DNA from 3 places in the Leucobacter holotrichiae genome. Region 3 is predicted to be linked to each of the others. Evidence: predicted binding sites of a transcription regulator. Region 3 holds the regulator's gene; each other region holds the start of a gene.
What was found. Region 3 encodes HrcA, which represses chaperone genes, less so after heat shock. Its sites were predicted from a motif close to TTNGCACTCGNNNNNNNCGAGTGCNAA; they were not measured.
Positions count from the first base shown of each region.

Region 1: groL (chaperonin GroEL) is a predicted target of HrcA. The motif match lies at 1,742-1,768, and genes of this name have one in related genera.
Region 2: AC0KXF_RS08930 (Hsp20/alpha crystallin family protein) is a predicted target of HrcA. The motif match lies at 1,177-1,203, and genes of this name have one in related genera.

Region 1 is NZ_JBVUAC010000002.1:164,117-167,387, reverse strand. Features, by position in the region: gene AC0KXF_RS04400 (heme/hemin ABC transporter substrate-binding protein) at 1-714, shown strand, start outside; gene AC0KXF_RS04395 (LytR C-terminal domain-containing protein) at 851-1,636, shown strand; gene groL (chaperonin GroEL) at 1,842-3,271, shown strand, end outside.
Region 2 is NZ_JBVUAC010000005.1:259,450-262,720, forward strand. Features, by position in the region: gene AC0KXF_RS08925 (bifunctional alpha,alpha-trehalose-phosphate synthase (UDP-forming)/trehalose-phosphatase) at 1-1,055, opposite strand, end outside; gene AC0KXF_RS08930 (Hsp20/alpha crystallin family protein) at 1,277-1,750, shown strand; gene AC0KXF_RS08935 (dihydrofolate reductase family protein) at 1,866-2,504, shown strand; gene AC0KXF_RS08940 (chorismate mutase) at 2,526-2,819, opposite strand; gene AC0KXF_RS08945 (YidC/Oxa1 family membrane protein insertase) at 2,966-3,271, opposite strand, start outside.
Region 3 is NZ_JBVUAC010000001.1:322,002-325,272, reverse strand. Features, by position in the region: gene hemW (radical SAM family heme chaperone HemW) at 1-981, shown strand, start outside; gene hrcA (heat-inducible transcriptional repressor HrcA) at 1,113-2,150, shown strand; gene dnaJ (molecular chaperone DnaJ) at 2,228-3,271, shown strand, end outside.

The sequences.
Region 1 (3,271 bases), on a different contig from region 3:
GTCGTCACGAAGGACGGTCACTCGATCGACGCCGAGGGGGTGCTCGCGCTCAACCCGAGCCTCATCATCACCGACGGCAGCATCGGCCCGACCGATGTGGTGCTGCAGCTGCGCGACGCGGGCATCCCCGTCGTCACCGTCGACCGCGCCGTCGACGCGGAGACCAGCTTCATCACCGCGCAGCAGGTCGCCGATGCGCTGGGTGTCGGGGAAGCGGCGCCCCCGCTCATCGACACCCTGCGCCGGGCGATCTCCGAGAAGGAGGCCGAGGTGCAGCAGATGCTGCCCGCTGATCCGGCCGATCTGCCCCGTGTCGCCTTCCTCTATGTGCGGGGCACCGCCGGCATCTTCTATCTCTTCGGCGAGGGCAGCGGCATCGATTCCCTCATCCGTTCGCTCGGTGCCGTCGACGTCGCCGCCGAGATCGGCTGGGAGGGCGAACGGCCGATGACCGAGGAGGCGTTGATCGCGATGGATCCCGACATCATCATCGTGATGTCGAAGGGGCTCGAGAGCGCGGGCGGCGTGGACGGCCTGATCCGGGCGCAGCCGAGCATCGGCCTCACCTCCGCGGGGCAGCACCGGCGCATCATCGATATCGACGACTCGGTGCTGTTCGCGGGTGGCACCCGCATCCCCGATGTCATCGACGGCCTCGCGCGCGCGATCTACGCACCCGATTCGCTGCAGGATCCCGCCGAAGCCGGATCCTGAGGATTCGCTCCGACCGCCCGGGGCGACGACTGCGAAACCGTCGCGTCGTCGGAGAACTGTCAGGATGCGGCAAGGTACGCTAAGGGGGAATCGCGGGGGAGCATCCCGGCGGCCGAAGGATTGGACGGGAGCAGGGGTGGCGCAGAAGACCGAGGGCACGACCGAGCCTCGTGGCGCGCGCCAGGACTACCCCGAAGACAGATTCGACCGCGTTCCCCGCAGCGGCCGGGTCGGAGCGCATCGTTTCACGGCCCAGCCCCGCTACGTCTCGCAGTACCTGATCGCCGCTCTGCTCGGTTTCGCGCTGCTCACGGCTGCGGGTATCGGCTTCGTGATCGCGATCGACAAGGCGGGCCAACTGCCGGGCGACCGTCCGAAGAGAACCTCGAGCACGGCCCAGACTCCGGACGCCGTGCTCGATCCCGAGGCGACCGTGGCCGTGCTCAACGGCACCGAGACCACCAACCTCGCGGCCGCACTCGATCAGATCATCACCCAGGAGCAGTGGGGCACGATCCTGTTCAGCGGCAGTGCCTCCGCGAGCGACGTGCAGATCTCAGCGGTCTTCTACAGCGATGAGGCGGACGCATCGGCCGCGGCGGGTCTCGCGGCCAAGCTCGGTGGCCTCTCGACCTACCAGGCCGACGAGTACCAGGAGTACGGATCGCAGCTCGTCGTGCTGCTGGGGGCCGACTATGCGGGGCCGGGGATCGAGGAAGCGAAGAACCTCGATGGCGCCGGGTCCGAGGAGCCCGCGGAGGGCGAACCCCAGATCGATCCGGAGACCGGATACGAGATCGATCCCGAAACCGGTCTGCTCATCGACCCCGGGACGGGCTGGCTGATCGACCCCGTCACCGGCTGGCCGGTGGACCCCGCTACCGGCATGGCCGTCGATCCCGCCACCCTGCCCGCTGAGTGACGCGACGGTCGCCGCGCCTTCGCGACGACGAATGATCGGGCTGCGTGTTCGCTGATCGCGAGCACCGCTGCTTGCACTCGACATGCTTGAGTGCCAAGATTGGTGTTAGCAGTCGATTCGGCTGAGTGCTAAAACATCCGTGCGTCGGTGCCTGCGCCGGCACGGAGCTGACCATCGGTAGAGACGTCCGGGAGGGGCGAAGTACATGGCAAAGATCATTGCGTTTGATGAGGAAGCGCGTCGTGGACTCGAGCGGGGTCTGAACACCCTCGCCGATACGGTTAAGGTGACGCTCGGCCCGCGCGGCCGCAACGTCGTGCTCGAGAAGAAGTGGGGCGCTCCCACCATCACCAACGACGGCGTCTCCATCGCCAAGGAGATCGAACTCGACGATCCGTACGAGAAGATCGGCGCCGAGCTCGTCAAGGAGGTCGCCAAGAAGACCGACGACGTCGCGGGCGACGGCACCACCACCGCCACCGTGCTCGCACAGGCGCTCGTGCGTGAGGGCCTCCGCAACGTTGCCGCCGGCAGCGACCCCATCGCCATCAAGAAGGGCATCGAGAAGGCCGTCGCCGCCGTCTCGGCGAAGCTCCTCGAGAACGCGAAGGAGATCGAGACCACTGAGCAGATCGCCGCCACCGCCTCGATCTCGGCCGCCGACGAGCAGATCGGTCAGCTCATCGCCGAGGCCATCGACAAGGTCGGCAAGGAGGGCGTCGTCACCGTCGAGGAGTCGAACACCTTCGGCACCGAGCTCGAGCTGACCGAGGGCATGCGCTTCGACAAGGGCTACCTCTCGGCCTACTTCGTCACCGACGCCGATCGCCAGGAGGCGGTCTTCGAGGATCCCTACATCCTCATCGTCAACAGCAAGGTTTCGAACATCAAGGACCTGCTCCCCGTCGTCGATCCCGTGATCCAGTCGGGCAAGCAGCTCCTCATCATCGCTGAGGACGTCGAGGGCGAGGCGCTCGCCACCCTCGTGCTCAACAAGATCCGCGGCATCTTCAAGTCGGCCGCCGTCAAGGCTCCCGGCTTCGGCGATCGCCGCAAGGCCATGCTGCAGGACATCGCGATCCTCACCGGCGGCACCGTCATCTCCGAGGAGGTCGGTCTCAAGCTCGAGAACGCGACCCTCGACATGCTCGGCACCGCGCGCAAGGTCATCATCACCAAGGACGAGACCACCATCGTCCAGGGCGGCGGCGAGGAAGAGCAGATCGCCGGCCGCGTGCAGCAGATCCGTCGCGAGATCGAGTCGACCGATAGCGACTACGACCGCGAGAAGCTGCAGGAGCGCCTCGCGAAGCTCGCCGGCGGCGTCGCCGTCATCAAGGCGGGCGCGGCCACCGAGGTCGAGCTCAAGGAGCGCAAGCACCGCATCGAGGACGCGGTGCGCAACGCGAAGGCCGCCGTCGACGAGGGCGTGCTGCCCGGCGGTGGTGTCGCGCTGATCCAGGCCGGCAAGGACGTCTTCGAGGGGCTCGGCCTCTCGGGCGACGAGGCCGTCGGCGCCAAGATCGTCAAGGCCGCCATCGAGGCGCCGCTGCGTCAGATCGCGCTCAACGCGGGCCTCGAGCCCGGCGTGGTCGCCGATCGTGTGGCGAGCCTGCCCCTCGGCCACGGCCTGAA
Region 2 (3,271 bases), on a different contig from region 3:
GCGTGCCCGATGCTTCCGTACTCGCCGTTGATGCGCCCCACGGTGAGCTCGACCTCGTCGCGCAGCTGCCGATAGGCGTCGACGCGCTCCCGGCTCGGGCTCGCCACCTGCACGAGCACCGTCTGCTCGGCATCGATCTCGCCGTCCGAGAGCAGCTCGTCGAACGCCTTGAGACGGTGCCTGATCCCCTTCGTGTAGTCGAGTCTGTCGACGCCCAGCATGACCGTCTTCGGGTTGCCGAGTTCGGCGCGGATCTCCCTCGCCCGCTCCTGGATCTCGGGGCGGGCGGCCACCTCGGCGAAGGCCGCGGCATCGATCGAGATCGGGAATTCCTGGGCGAGCACCGTGCGCGACGGCTCACCGGCGGCGCCGGGCACGACGATCGTATTGCCGAGCGCGGGCACGCGGGTGAATCGCTCGGCCGTCATACGGAACGCCACGGCGTCGGTGACCTGCTGGAATCCGATCACGTCGGCTCCGAGCAGGCCCTCGACCACGCGCTTGCGCCACGGGAGCTGCGCGAAGAGCCGGCTCGGCGGGAACGGGATGTGCAGGAAGAAGGCGATCGTGAGGTCGGGGCGCAGCTCGCGCAGCATCGCGGGCACGAGCTGCAGCTGGTAGTCGTGCACCCAGACGATCGCGCCCTCCGCCGCGTGCTGCGCGACGCGCTCGGCGAAGCGCTGGTTCACCTTCTGATAGCGGTCCCACCACACGCGGTGGAACTCGGGGCGCGCGATGACGTCGTGGTAGAGCGGCCAGAGCGTGCCGTTCGAGAAGCCCTCGTAGTAGAGCTCGATGTCGTCCTCGCTCAGTTCGACGGGTGCGAGGCGCATCGAGCCGATCTCGAACGGGTCGACCGCCTCGTCTGCAGAACCGACCCACCCCACCCAGAGGCAGCCGAGCTGCTCCACGATGGGGGCGACCGCCGTGACGAGGCCTCCCGGTGAGGTGCGCCACGAGGTGGATCCATCCTTCTCGACGACCCGGTCCACCGGCAACCGGTTGGACACCATGACGAGTTCGCGCCCGCCCGTCATGTCCTTCATCTCGGTCATGGCACCCCCTTGCGAGTCTCTGTTATCGCAGTCTACGAGACCTGCGCGGCCGCTGCTGCCCGTTGCGGCCGTATCCCGGCTGATGCTAGTGAGCGGCGCGTTTGCCTCGAGCGAACAACAGTTAGCACTCTACCCGAGAGAGTGCTAATATTTTCTCAAGTTGAGTGATATGCACTCAACTTTCACATCTTGAATCGTCAGTTCAGAGAAAGGTGAGAAACATGGCAACCTACACCCCTTTCCGTGAGATGGAACGCCTCGCCGACACGCTGTTCAACGAGCCCCTGCGCGGGCCGCGGCAGATGCCCATGGATCTCTATCGCGACGGCGACCACTACCTGCTGACCGCTGATCTGCCCGGCATGGATCCGGGCTCCGTCGACATCGATGTGGACGGCCAGTTGCTCACGATCCGCGCCGAGCGCACCCTGCCGAGCACCGAGAACGTGAAGTGGATCACCCGCGAACGCACATCGGGCAGCTTCCTGCGCCAGCTCAGCCTCGGCCAGGGCATCGATACCGAGCGCATCAGCGCCAGCTACGACAACGGCGTGCTGTGCGTGACGATCCCGGTCAGCGAGCGGGCGAAGCCGCGCAAGGTGGAGGTCACCAGCGCGAACGGCGGCGCAGCATCGCAGACGCTGGAGGCAGACGGCGGGGCGAAGCCGCAGCAGCTGGAGAACAGCCCCGCGTAAGGGCTGACCCGCCGCTGAGGCTCGGGGCGGGGCCGCAGACCGGCGCCCGCCCCTTCCCTCCTCGGCTCCACCGGCCTAGAGTTGAGCGATCGGACTGCAATCGCCCGGAGGCGTCATGGCTCGCGCTCGCATACACAACCAGTTCGTGTCCCTCGACGGCTTCTCGGCCGGCGAGCACGTGACGTTCGACCGTCCGATCGGAGACGCCGGTGCGCTCTTCGGCTGGTTCGACGGCCGCGTCATCGAGGGCGTTCACCGGGTCGCTGATCCGGTGACGCTGGATCGTGCCCTGTTCAGCATGTGGGGGCAGGGCATCGGCGCGGAGATCATGGGGCGCCGCAAGTTCGGGCCGCAGAACGGGCCCTGGCCCGATGACGGGTGGCGCGGATGGTGGGGCGAGGAACCGCCCTTCAAAACCCCCTGCTTCATACTCACGCACCACCCGCGCGAGCCCATGGTGTTCGCGAACGGCACGAGCTTCCACTTCATCGACGCCGACCCGGCGGAGGCGCTGCGCCGCGCGAACGAGGCCGCCGACGGCAAGGACGTTCGCATCGGGGGCGGGCCCTCGACGATTCGCCAGTTCCTGCGCGACGACCTCGTCGACTTCATGCACGTCGTGGTCGTGCCGATCACGCTGGGTCGCGGCGTGCGCCTCTGGGACGACGTCGTGGGGATCGAGGATCGCTTCACGATCGAATCGGTCAGCAGTTCGAGCGGGTTGACCCACCAGCTGTGGAATCGGAAGCGGTAGCCTCCGCGCCCTGGCCGCTCGCTAGGCCCGATGCCCGCTCGAGTCGAGCTCGAGCTCGATGAACGCGGCGATGAGAGCCCGGTACGCCGCTTCGACGACCTCGGGCGACGCCCCCGCGTCGGTCGCGAGCGCACGCACCTTGCGGATCAGCTGCTCCACCCGGTCGGGCGCCCGCACCGCCTGCGCGTCCTGCTTCAGCGAACCAGCGATCAGCACCTGCTCCTGGCGCTCGGCGATCAGCTCGACGATCCGGCGATCCAGCGCGTCGATCCGCTGCCGCACCGCCTCCAATTGCGGCTGTGTCGACTCGTTCATCACGCCAGCCTAGCAGCGCAGATCTGCCGTCGAGCACACCGGACCCCGGATTTCGGTGTGCTCGACGGCAGATCTGCGTAGTTGCAGCGGGGACGGCGGCGCGGGGACGGGGCGTGATGCAACGAGGAGCAGCACCCGCTCCCGTCTCAGCCCCCCGGCTGGTAGATGCGGGTCAGGATCAGCCGCTCCCCGAGCGTCCACGCCGTCGTCGTGAGCAGGTACAGCCCCGCAGCGAGAGGGACGAACGCCGCGATCACGGCGGTCATGAACGGCATGAAGCTCAGCACGCGCATCATGCCCGTCAGATCCGGCATGCCGGTCGCCTGCTGGGGCTGCGCCTGCATCCCGGTATCGGGTTGGGGCTGAGCGAGCAGGCGCCGCGAGGCCTGCGCGACGACGGCGATGAGCACCATGATCGTCAAGAAGACCGCCGTCGATCCCCATGACACCGT
Region 3 (3,271 bases):
CGGGTGTCGACCGTCTTCTTCGGGGGCGGCACGCCCACGCTGCTGCCCGCGCGCGACCTGGCCGACATGCTCGGCCGGATCCGCGACGAGTGGGGGCTGGCCCCGGGAGCGGAGGTGACGACCGAGGCGAACCCCGACTCGGTCGACGAGGCGTACCTCGCTGAACTCGCGGCGGCCGGGTTCACCCGGGTGAGCTTCGGCATGCAGTCGGCGGTGCCCCACGTGCTCGCGACGCTCGATCGCACGCACACGCCCGAGCGCGTTCCGCTCGTCACCCGATGGGCGCGGGAGGCCGGGCTGCAGGTGAGCGTCGACCTCATCTACGGCACACCGGGGGAGTCGCTCGCCGATTGGGAGTGCTCGATCGATGCCGCGCTCGCCACGGATCCGGACCACATCTCCGCATACGCGCTGATCGTCGAGCAGGGCACGAAGCTCGCAGCGCAGATCCGCCGCGGCGAGGTGCCCGAGCCCGACGAGGACCTGCACGCCGATATGTACGAGCTCGCCGACGCGCGCTTCTCGGCCGCGGGGTTCTCGTGGTACGAGATCAGCAACTGGTCGCGCACCCCCGAGACCCGCTCCGGGCACAACCTCGCGTACTGGACGGGCGAGGACTGGTGGGCCGCCGGTCCCGGCGCTCACAGCCACGTCGGCGGAGTGCGGTGGTGGAACGTGAAGCACCCGGGCGCCTACGCGCAGCGCATCGCTGCGGGGATCTCGCCGGCGCACGCGAGGGAGACGCTGAGCGAGGAGGCGAGGCGCGAGGAGCGCGTGCTGCTCGAGACGCGGATCGCCGAGGGCCTGCCCGCGGAAGTGCTGTCGGCCGATGAGCGCCGCGCGATCCCGCAGCTCATCGCCGACGGGCTCATCGACGGGCGGGCCGCGATCGCGGTTCCCGGGCGGCCCGCGCGCGTGATCCCGACCCTGCGCGGGCGCCTGCTCGCAGACACGGTCGTGCATCGCCTGCTCGGAGGGTGAGCCGCGTCCCCGGGGCCGTCGGGGCCCGCCCGGGGTTCGCTGTCGGCGTGCGTCGTTGCGGACGCCTACGAGGGTGCTGCGGTAGACTTGGCACTCTGAAGAGACGAGTGCCAGGAAGGACGGTCGGTCGCATGGTGTCGGAGCGCAGCCTCGCGGTGCTGCACGCAATCGTGAGCGACTACGTCTCATCGAACGAACCCGTGGGGTCCAAGGCCATCGTCGATCGGCACAGCTTCGGGGTCTCCGCAGCCACGATCCGCAACGACATGGCGCTGCTCGAGGAGGACGAGCTGATCGCTCAGACACACACCTCCTCGGGCCGGGTGCCCACGGACAAGGGCTACCGTCTGTACGTCGACACGCTCGCCAGGATCCGCCCGTTGAGCGCCGCTCAGCGATCCGCCATCGAGCGCTTCCTCGGCGAGTCGAGCGACCTCGACGACGTCATGGCGCGCACGGTCCGACTGCTCGCGCAGCTCACCAACCAGGTGGCGGTCGCGCAGTACCCGTCGCTGCGCCGCACGGTCGTGCGCCACATCGACCTGGTCGCGATCGGGGAGGATCGGGTGCTCTGCGTGCTCATCCTCGGCAGTGGCGTGGTCGAGCAGCAGGTGGCGTGGCTGCCGGCCTCCCGGGTTACCGAGGCGTGGGTGCACGGCCTGAAGCAGCGGATCTCGGAGACAGCGGTCGGCGCGGATGTCGAGGCCGCGGTCGCCGCGGTGACAGACCTGCTCGAGCGCGTCTCCGAGTGGGCGCAGCCCGACGAGACCGAGCTGGTGCGGCGGGTGCTCTCGGTCGTGTCGAGCCAGCTGCAGGCCAACCGCAGCGAGCGCATCGCGGTGTCGGGCGCCGCCAATCTCTCCCGGCCCGGCGAGTTCGCGGGGTCGCTGCCCGCGGTGCTCGAGGCGATCGAGGAGCAGGTCGCCCTGCTGCGCCTGTTCGGCGAGCTCGCGCAGGACGGGCGCGACGTCTCGGCCTCGATCGGGCGGGAGAACGCGCGCTACGGCCTCGCGGCCACCTCCGTGATCGCCTCCAGCTACGAGCGCGAGGCCGACTCGGTATCGAAGCTGGGCGTGCTGGGGCCCATGCGCATGGACTACGCGGGTAACATCGCTGCGGTGCGCGCGGTGGCGCGCTATCTCAATCACTTCCTGGGCGAGGAGCAGTAACTCCCGCGGGCGCGCGTCATGCGCCCCGCCGCGTCCAGTCATCGAACTCACCGAACAACACCCCTGAGGAGCACAACGTGGCCGATCACTACGAGACTCTCGGTGTGTCGCGCGAGGCGACGCCCGAAGAGATCAAGAAGGCCTATCGCCGGCTCGCGCGCGAGCTGCACCCCGACGTGAACCCGAGCGAGGATGCGGCGGAGCGCTTCAAGAACGTCACCCACGCCTACGACGTGCTGAGCGACCCCGAGCAGCGGCAGCGCTACGACATGGGCGGCGGCCAGGGCGGCGCCGCCGGCTTCGGCGACATCTTCGAGACGTTCTTCGGGGGCGGCTTCGGCGGGGCGCAGCGCGGCCCGCGCTCCCGCTCCGAGCGCGGCGACGATGCCATGATCCGCGTCGATGTCTCCCTCGAAGAGGTGATCTTCGGGGCGCAGCGCGACATCACGGTCAACACCGCGGTGCTGTGCGAGGTCTGCCAGGGCAGCTGTTGCCAGCCGGGCACCCACCCGGTCACGTGCGACGTCTGCGGCGGTCAGGGGCAGGTGCAGCGCCAGGTGCGCTCGCTGTTCGGCAACGTCGTCACGATGCACCCCTGCGGCAGCTGCCAGGGCTACGGCACCGTGATCGAGCACCCGTGCGTCGAGTGCGGCGGCAAGGGCCGGGTGCGCGAGCGCCGCACGATCCCGATCGACATCCCCTCGGGCATCGACACCGGCACCCGCCTGCAGATGCGCGGCGGAGGCGAGGTCGGCCCGGGTGGCGGCCCGAACGGCGACCTGTTCGTCGAGTTCCGGGTGATGCACCATGACGTGTTCAGCCGGGACGGCAACGACCTGCTGTGCACCATGCAGGTCTCGATGACCGATGCGGTGCTCGGCACCACGGCGAAGCTGAAGGCCCTCGACGGGGAGGTCGATGTGGACGTCGTGGCCGGCACGCAGTCGGGCGACGTCATCACGGTGCGCGGGCGCGGCATCCAGGGGCTGCGCAGTACGACCCGGGGCGACCTCAAGATCGCGGTGCAGGTGAACACGCCGATCAAGCTGTCGAAGCGCGAGCAGGATCTCGTGCGTCAGCTCGCGTCGCTGCGCAGCGACGATCCGCCGCACCTGGGCGAA